DNA from 2 places in the Arthrobacter sp. NQ7 genome. Region 2 is predicted to be linked to the other one. Evidence: riboswitches for the same ligand, from Rfam matches in the RefSeq annotation. Region 2 holds a riboswitch; the other holds the start of a gene.
The links. Region 2 has a riboswitch for glycine ahead of gcvP (aminomethyl-transferring glycine dehydrogenase). Riboswitches for the same ligand answer to the same signal wherever they lie in the genome.

Region 1: linked by a shared signal. The riboswitch ahead of gcvP (aminomethyl-transferring glycine dehydrogenase) and the one ahead of gcvP (aminomethyl-transferring glycine dehydrogenase) in region 2 are both predicted to bind glycine.

The regions. Positions count from the first base shown of each region.
Region 1 is NZ_JARFXU020000032.1:29,603-33,974, reverse strand. Features, by position in the region: gene gcvP (aminomethyl-transferring glycine dehydrogenase) at 1-2,338, opposite strand, end outside; glycine riboswitch at 2,527-2,624, opposite strand; gene PUN71_RS21285 (TetR/AcrR family transcriptional regulator) at 2,720-3,256, opposite strand; gene PUN71_RS21280 (MFS transporter) at 3,340-4,372, shown strand, end outside.
Region 2 is NZ_JARFXU020000041.1:3,703-8,074, forward strand. Features, by position in the region: gene gcvP (aminomethyl-transferring glycine dehydrogenase) at 1-2,540, opposite strand, end outside; glycine riboswitch at 2,689-2,788, opposite strand; glycine riboswitch at 3,076-3,173, shown strand; glycine riboswitch at 3,174-3,282, shown strand; gene cycA (D-serine/D-alanine/glycine transporter) at 3,332-4,372, shown strand, end outside.

The sequences.
Region 1 (4,372 bases), on a different contig from region 2:
CGTAGTTCGCGGCGAGCAGCGCGGACTTGGTGGCCTCGGTCAGGCCCTCGCCGCCCATCAGCTTCACGTAGGCCCACGAAATCGGCAGCACCCCGGCGGAGCCGAAACGGGACGCACTGATCGCGACACCGTGGCCTGCCTCGTGCGCGGCCTTGTTCGCGTCGCCGGGCATGAAGGGTGCCAGGTGCGCCTTGGCAGCGACCGGGCCGACGCCGGGTCCGCCGCCGCCGTGCGGGATGCAGAAGGTCTTGTGCAGGTTCAGGTGCGAGACGTCGCCGCCGAACTGGCCCGGCTGCGCCAGGCCCACCAGGGCGTTCAGGTTCGCGCCGTCGATGTACACCTGGCCGCCTGCGGCGTGGACTGCGTCGCAGACGTCCCGGACATCGCCGTCATAGACCCCATGGGTGGAGGGGTAGGTGATCATGATGCAGGACAAGGCGTCCTTGTTGGCCTCGATCTTGGCCGTCAGGTCATCGTGGTCGATGGTGCCGTCCGCGGCGGTGGCCACGACGACGACCTTCATGCCGGCCAAGACGGCGGAGGCGGCGTTGGTGCCGTGCGCCGAGGCCGGGATCAGGCAGATGTTGCGCTGCTGCTCGCCGCGGGAGTGGTGGTAGCCGCGGATCGCCAGCAGCCCGGCCAGTTCGCCCTGGGAGCCGGCGTTGGGCTGGATGGACACCTGGTCGTAGCCCGTGATCTCCGCGAGGTCCGCTTCCAGGCCCGAGATGAGTTCGCGCCAGCCCTCGGTTTGGGAGTCCGGGGCGAACGGGTGGATGGAGGCGAACTCCGGCCAGGAAATGGCTTCCATTTCGGCGGTGGCGTTCAGCTTCATGGTGCAGGAGCCCAGCGGTATCATGGTGCGGTCGAGCGCCAGGTCCCGGTCCGAGAGCTTGCGGATGTAGCGCAGCAGCTGGGTTTCTGACCGGTGTGTGTTGAACACCGGGTGCTGCAGGTAGTCGGAAGAACGCTCAACGGCGGCTTCGAGGGCAAAGCCGTCCCCGTCGGCGACCTGGGCGCCGAAGATGTCGGCAACCTGGGCGACGACGGCCGCCGTCGTGGTTTCATCCAGGGAGATGCCGACCGTGTCGCCGTCGATGTGGCGCAGGTTGATGCCCCGCGCCTCGGCGTCGGCGACGAGGGCTGCTGCGCGGCCGGGGACGCGCACGGTCAGGGTGTCGAAGAAGCTCCGGTGCAGGACCTCGACGCCGGCAGCGGCAAGTGAGGCCGCCAGGGTGCGCGCGTGGCCGTGCACCGTTCCGGCGATCGCCTTCAGCCCGTCCGGGCCGTGGTACACCGCGTACATGGAGGCGACGATGGCCAGGAGCGCCTGGGCGGTGCAGATGTTGGACGTGGCCTTTTCGCGGCGGATGTGCTGCTCGCGGGTCTGCAGCGCCAGGCGGTAGGCGGGGACGCCGGCGTCGTCCTTGGACACGCCCACCAGGCGGCCGGGCAGCGAACGTTCCAAGCCCTTGCGGACGGCCATGTAGGCGGCGTGCGGGCCGCCGAAGAACAGGGGAACACCGAAGCGCTGGGCGGAGCCCACGGCAATGTCCGCGCCCTGCTCCCCCGGGGGCGTGATCAGGGTGAGTGCCAGCAGGTCGGCGGCAACGGTTACCAGCGCGCCGCGCTCCTTGGCGGCGGCGATAACGCCGGACTGGTCCCAGACGCGTCCGGAGGCGCCAGGCTGCTGCAGCACGATGCCGTTGATGTCGCCCTCGGGAAGTCCCTGGGACAGGTCGGCGACCTCCACCTCGAAGCCCAGCGCCTCGGCGCGGCCCTGGACGATGGCGATGGTCTGGGGCAGCACGTCGCTGTCCAGGACGGTCTTGCCGTCCTTGGCATTCTTGTCCTTGTTGGCGCGGCGCATCAGCAGCACGGCCTCGGCCACGGCGGTGGCCTCATCCAGCAGGGAAGCGTTGGCGATGGGCAGTCCCACAAGGTCCTGCACCATGGTTTGGAAGTTCAGCAGCGCCTCGAGGCGGCCCTGCGAGATTTCCGGCTGGTAGGGCGTGTAGGCCGTGTACCAGGCAGGGGACTCCAGGATGTTCCGGCGGATCACCGGCGGAGTCACGGTGTCGTAGTAGCCCTGCCCGATCATCTGGACGGCGGTCTTGTTTTTCGCCGCCAGTTTACGGAGTTCGGTGAGGACTTCGACCTCGCTGAGGGCGTCCTGCAGGCGGAGGGCGGTCTCCTGGCGGATGACCTTGGGCACCGCCGTGTCCACCAGGTTGTCGACCGTGTCGTAGCCCACGGCTTTGAGCATGGTGTCGACGTCGGCCTGGCGGCGCGCACCGATATGGCGGTCTACGAACGTGGTGGAGGCTGGGGTAACCGACACAAGGAACTCCATTTACTCAGGCGGCGCAGGGTACGCCACAGCTATTCGGGTTCCTCCCCGCTCTGTATTGGACCTGAGAGTTTCCGCGTCCCCTGCCTGGGCAGGACCCGCTTGCACCGTCGGTGAGCACAACAGCCTTTGGCCCCTCCCAGGGGGAAGGATGACTGCCTGCTGCTTTCCAGAGGCGCCTCGCCGCGGCGGTACAGGGGCCTGCGAGATTCCTGGGGAGGATTTGCTCCTACGGCGCCTGCCTGTACTTCCGGCAGAACTCTCCCGCCGCAGATCAAAGGCTATTAAGTTGTGGGTTTCATGACGGCCGGTGACAGCCCTCACAACTCTCCATTGTCCTACGGGGCGGCCCCTCCCGGCAAATGCCGAAACCTACCTGCGAAGCCGTTCCAGCGCGGCCAGCAGTTCCTCAACGTCGGCCGCCCCTCCGCCCTCCGGCGCGGGCGCCACGGACAGCATGGCGTTGAAATACAGCCCGTCACCCATGTACAGCACGGCCTTGGCCAGCCCCGGCCCCACGTCGGCCGCGATTTCGTCCAGCCAGCGCTGCTGGATGGCTGCGAAACGGCGGCGGGTCTCTTCGTGCGCCACTTCGGCAAGCCTGGTGGCGGCCACGATGGCGCGGTCCAGGGGAGTGTCGGCCCAGACGGAAGAACGGATGAAGTATGCCGCGGCGCCCTCGCTGGCCGAGGCCATGGCATCGGCGTCGGCCTTGGCCAGCCCTTCCAGCCGGTCGAGCAGCACGGCGATAAGGGCTTCCTTGTTCGGAAAGTGGTACAGGAGGCCGCCCTTCGACACGCCGGCCTTTCGCGCCACGGCATCGAGGGTGGCCGCGCGCTCCCCCACTTCGATCAGCAGGGACTCGAAGGCATCAAGGACCGCGTCACGGGCTACAGGCTTTCGGGGCATGCTTCCCATCATGCCCGGCATCCGGCAGGAAAGCGGAATGCCGGCGCTTTCAAACTATACCGTCTGGACGGTATAGTTATTTCATGACGACGACCGCACCCACCCCGTTGGAGACCAGCCCGGCCCTCTCCGGCCGGCGTGATTGGGCCGCCCTGGCGCTGCTGATGTTTCCGGTACTGCTGGTGGCAGTGGACAATACGGCCCTGACCTTTGCCCTCCCGGCCATTGCCCGCGCCCTGGATCCGTCCGGCGTGCAGCTGCTGTGGATCGTCGACGCCTACCCGCTGGTGCTGGCCGGGCTGCTGGTATCCATGGGCAGCCTGGGTGACCGGATCGGGCGGCGGAGGCTGTTGATCATTGGCAGCCTGGGCTTCGCAGCCCTCTCAGCCGCAACGGCCTTCGCCCCCACGCCTGAGTGGCTGATTGCCGGCCGCGCAGCCCTGGGATTCTTTGGCGCCATTCTGATGCCGTCCACGCTGTCGCTGATCCGGAATATTTTTCCCCAGCCCAACCGCCGCCGGCTTGCGGTGGCCATCTGGGCCGCGGGATTCTCGGGCGGCGCGGCCCTGGGGCCGATCTTCGGCGGATGGCTGGTGGAGCACTTCTGGTGGGGTGCCGTGTTCCTGGTGGCAGTCCCCCTCATGCTTCCCCTGCTGGCGGGTGGGCCGGCCCTTATTCCGGAATCGAAGGACCCGGCACCAGGAAAGGTGGATATTCCCAGCATCCTGCTCTCCATGCTGGTCATGGTTCCGGTGGTTTACGGCATCAAGGCGCTGGCCACCGAGGGTCCCGGCGCAGCCGGGCTGGGCAGCATCCTCTTCGGCCTGGCCATGGGCGTCGTATTCGTCCGGCGCCAGCACCGGCTGGAGCACCCCCTGCTTGACATGTCGCTGTTCGGGAACAGCGTGTTCAGCATGGCCATCAGCGCCAACATCCTCGCCCTGTTCTCCTTCAACGGCTTCATCCTGTTCCTGGCCCAGCATCTCCAGCTCCTCGAAGGGATGACCCCGTCAGCCGCCGGCGTCGCGATGATTCCGGCACTGGCGGCCACGGTTGTGTCGGGTTTGGTCGTGGTTCCCCTGGTCCGCAAGGTGCGTCCCGGGGCAGTGGTGGCGG
Region 2 (4,372 bases):
GTCCCGGCGACGGGGAAGGCCAGGGTGGGGGCGTGGAAGCCGAAGTCGATCAGCCGCTTGGCCACGTCCTCGGCCGTCACGCCGGTGCGGGCGGTGAGTTCGCGCAGGTCCAGGATGCACTCGTGCGCCACCAGGCCTCCCTCGCCGGTGTACAGGACCGGGAAGTATTCGTTCAGGCGGGACGCGACGTAGTTCGCGGCGAGCAGCGCGGACTTGGTGGCCTCGGTCAGGCCCTCGCCGCCCATCAGCTTCACGTAGGCCCACGAAATCGGCAGCACCCCGGCGGAGCCGAAGCGGGAGGCCGAAATGGCCACGCCGTGGCCTGCCTCGTGCGCGGCCTTGTTCGCGTCGCCGGGCATGAACGGTGCCAGGTGCGCCTTGGCAGCGACCGGGCCGACGCCCGGACCGCCGCCGCCGTGCGGGATGCAGAAGGTCTTGTGCAGGTTCAAGTGCGAGACATCGCCGCCGAACTTACCCGGCTGCGCCAGGCCCACCAGCGCGTTCAGGTTCGCGCCGTCCACATACACCTGGCCACCTGCAGCGTGCACCGCATCGCAGACCTCGCGCACGTCGGAATCGTACACACCGTGCGTGGAGGGGTAGGTGATCATGATGGCCGAGAGAACGTCCTTGTTGGCCTCGATCTTCGCCGTCAGGTCATCGTGGTCGATGGTGCCGTCCGCGGCGGTGGCCACGACGACGACCTTCATGCCGGCCAGGACGGCCGAGGCGGCGTTGGTGCCGTGCGCGGACGCCGGGATCAGGCAGATGTTGCGCTGCTGCTCGCCGCGGGAGTGGTGGTAGCCGCGGATCGCCAGCAGCCCGGCGAGCTCGCCCTGGGAGCCGGCGTTGGGCTGGATGGACACCTGGTCGTAGCCCGTGATCTCCGCGAGGTCCGCTTCCAGGCCTGAGATGAGTTCGCGCCAGCCCTCGGTTTGGGAGTCCGGGGCGAACGGGTGGATGGAGGCGAACTCGGGCCAGGAGATGGCTTCCATTTCGGCTGTGGCATTCAGCTTCATGGTGCAGGAGCCCAGCGGGATCATGGTGCGGTCAAGCGCCAGGTCCCGGTCCGAGAGCTTGCGGATGTAGCGCAGCAGCTGCGTTTCGGACCGGTGCGTGGTGAACACCGGATGCTGCAGGTACGCGGACGTGCGGAGCACGGCCCCGGGCAGTTCGAACCCCTCGGCGTCGCCCACCGGACCGGCACCAAAGGCGACGGCGACGGCGGACAGTGTTGCCGCCGTCGTCGTCTCATCAATGGAAACGCCAACGGTGTCCTGATCGATGAAACGCAGGTTGATGCCGCGGGCCTCGGCTGCCGTGATCACCTTGGCGGCCTTGCCCGGCACGCGGACCGTGAGGGTATCGAAGAAGGAGTCGCTGACCAGCTCCCGGCCCATGGACGTAAGCGCTGTTGCCAGCACCCTGGCTTTGTGGTGGACGGTCTCGGCGATCGCCTTCAGCCCGTCCGGGCCGTGGTAGACGGCGTAGAAGGAGGACACGATGGCCAGGAGTGCCTGCGCGGTGCAGATGTTGGACGTGGCCTTCTCCCGGCGGATGTGCTGCTCGCGGGTCTGCAGCGCCAGGCGGTAGGCAGGCGTGCCGGCGTTGTCCTTGGAGACTCCGACGATCCTGCCGGGCAGGGTGCGTTCCATCCCCTTCTGGACGGCCATGTAGGCGGCGTGCGGCCCCCCAAAGAACAACGGCACGCCAAAACGCTGGGTGGAGCCGACGGCGATGTCCGCGCCCTGCTCGCCCGGGGGCGTGATCAGGGTGAGTGCCAGCAGGTCGGCGGCAACGGTGACCAGCGCGCCGCGCTCTTTGGCATCGGCGATGACGCCGGACTGGTCCCAAACCCGGCCGGAAACCCCCGGCTGCTGCAGCACGATGCCGTTGATGGCACCTTCGGGAAGTCCCTGGGACAGGTCAGCCACCTCAACCTCGAAGCCCAGCGCCTCGGCGCGGCCCTGGACGATGGCGATGGTCTGCGGGAGGCAGTCGGCGTCGATCACCGTCTTGCCGTCCTTGGCATTCTTGTCCTTGTTGGCGCGGCGCATCAGCAGCACGGACTCAGCCACGGCGGTGGCCTCATCCAGCAGCGAGGCGTTGGCGACGGGGAGGGCCGTCAGGTCCTGGACCATGGTCTGGAAGTTCAGCAGCGCTTCCAGCCGGCCCTGTGAGATTTCCGGCTGGTAGGGCGTGTAGGCCGTGTACCAGGCGGGGGATTCCAGGATGTTGCGGCGGATCACCGGGGGAGTGACGGTGTCGTAGTAGCCCTGGCCGATCATCTGGACGGCGGTCTTGTTCCGGCCGGCGATTCGGCGCAGCTCCGCGAGGACTTCCACCTCGCTGAGGGCGTCCTGCAGGCAGAGGGCAGATTCCTGGCGGATGGAGGCGGGGACGGCAACGTCAACGAGGCCGTCCACGCTGTCATAGCCCACGGCTTTGAGCATGGTGTCGACGTCGGCCTGGCGGCGCGCGCCGATATGGCGGTCAACAAACGATGTTGGAAGCGATTGAATCGTCAAGAGGAACTCCAGGTCTGGCCGGCCTGGGGTGGCACGGCATGGGATGGGTTCCTCCCCGCTCTGTATTGGACCTGAGAGATTCCGCGTGGCCTGCTCTTGGCAGGCGGCCGCTTGCACCGTCGGTGAACCGGATTGAAGCCCGGTTGCTTTCCAGAGTCGCCTCGCCATGACGGTACGTGGGCCTGAGAGATTCCTGGGGAGGATTTGCTCCTACGGCGCCTGCCCGGTGGATGCCGGGAGAACTCTCCCGTCACAGCTCGAAAGGCTTATTCAAATGTGGGTGATTCGGCTCACAAGGTATCGGGAATAGCTGATTATGGCAAGTCGGCGCCCGCGGCGTCGGCCCCGTCCGCAGCCGAAGGAGCGCGGCCAACGGTTATGTCGAAAAGAGTTTGACATTCCATCGTGACGGACACCACACTGAACCCCGGGATTGGCGCCGCGCCGGCTGGCTCAGCGTATCAGGAGCGGCCGACTGCCGGCGCCGGTCCCATCGCACGAAGACCGCAGTCCAGAAAAGGCAGCGGTATCCAACTGAATACGCCTTTGACCTGCGGCGGGAGAGCCTGCCGGGTACATCCAGCAGGCGCCGTAGGAGCAAACCCTCCCCAGGAAACTCTCAGGCCCACGTACCGCCGCGGACAGGCAACTCTGGAAAGCGGCCAGGCATGCCCTGGCTCACCGACGGTGCAAGCGGCCGCCTGCCAAGAGCAGGCCACGCGGAAACTCTCAGGTCCACAACAGAGCGGGGAGGAACCCAATCTTTGCGGTACCCAAATGCCGCTTTACCGATGGAGTTCCTCATGGCGATTCATCCCCCCACGTCCGGCGAACCAGCACGGTTCAACGGCGAACCAGCACGCAACCCCGGTGCGGCCACGGCGGTCCGCAGCGAACCCCCGCACCTGGAACGGCAGCTCACCAACCGGCACATCCAGCTCATCGCCATTGGCGGGGCGATTGGCACCGGCCTCTTCATGGGCTCCGGCAAGACCATCTCCGCTGCGGGGCCCTCCGTGATCTTCGTGTACATGATCATCGGCTTCATGCTCTTCTTCGTCATGCGGGCCATGGGCGAACTGCTGCTGAGCAACCTGAACTACAAGTCCTTCAGTGACTTCGCCGCCGACCTCCTGGGACCGTGGGCGGGTTTCTTCACCGGCTGGACGTACTGGTTCTGCTGGGTCATCACTGGAATCGCCGACGTGATCGCCATCGCGGGCTATTCCAAGGAACTCTGGCCGGCCCTGCCGCTGTGGATTCCGGGCCTGGCCACCGTGGCCATCCTGCTGCTGCTGAACCTCGCCACCGTCAAGGCCTTCGGCGAGACCGAGTTCTGGTTCGCCCTCATCAAGATCGTCGCCATCGCGGCGCTGATCATCGTGGGCCTCTTCATGATCTTCACCGGCTTCCAGAGCGACGCCGGTACGGCCAGCTTCACCAACCTGTGGAGCCACGGCGGGTTCTTCCCCAATGAATTCATGGGCTTTGTGGCCGGCTTCCAGATCGCCGTGTTCGCCTTCGTGGGCATCGAACTGGTGGGCACCACCGCCGCCGAGGCCAGGAACCCGGAGCGCACGCTGCCCAAGGCCATCAACGCCATTCCGGTCCGCGTCCTGCTTTTCTACGTCGGCGCACTGATCATCCTGATGGCCGTCACCCCGTGGACGCAGTTCGCTGCAGGCCACAGCCCGTTCATCGGCATGTTCTCCCTGGCCGGCCTGGGCGCCGCCGCCACGGTGGTCAACCTGGTTGTCCTCACCTCGGCCATGTCCTCGGCCAACTCCGGCATCTACTCCACCTCCCGCATGGTCTTCGGCCTTGCCCAGGAGGGCGACGCGCCC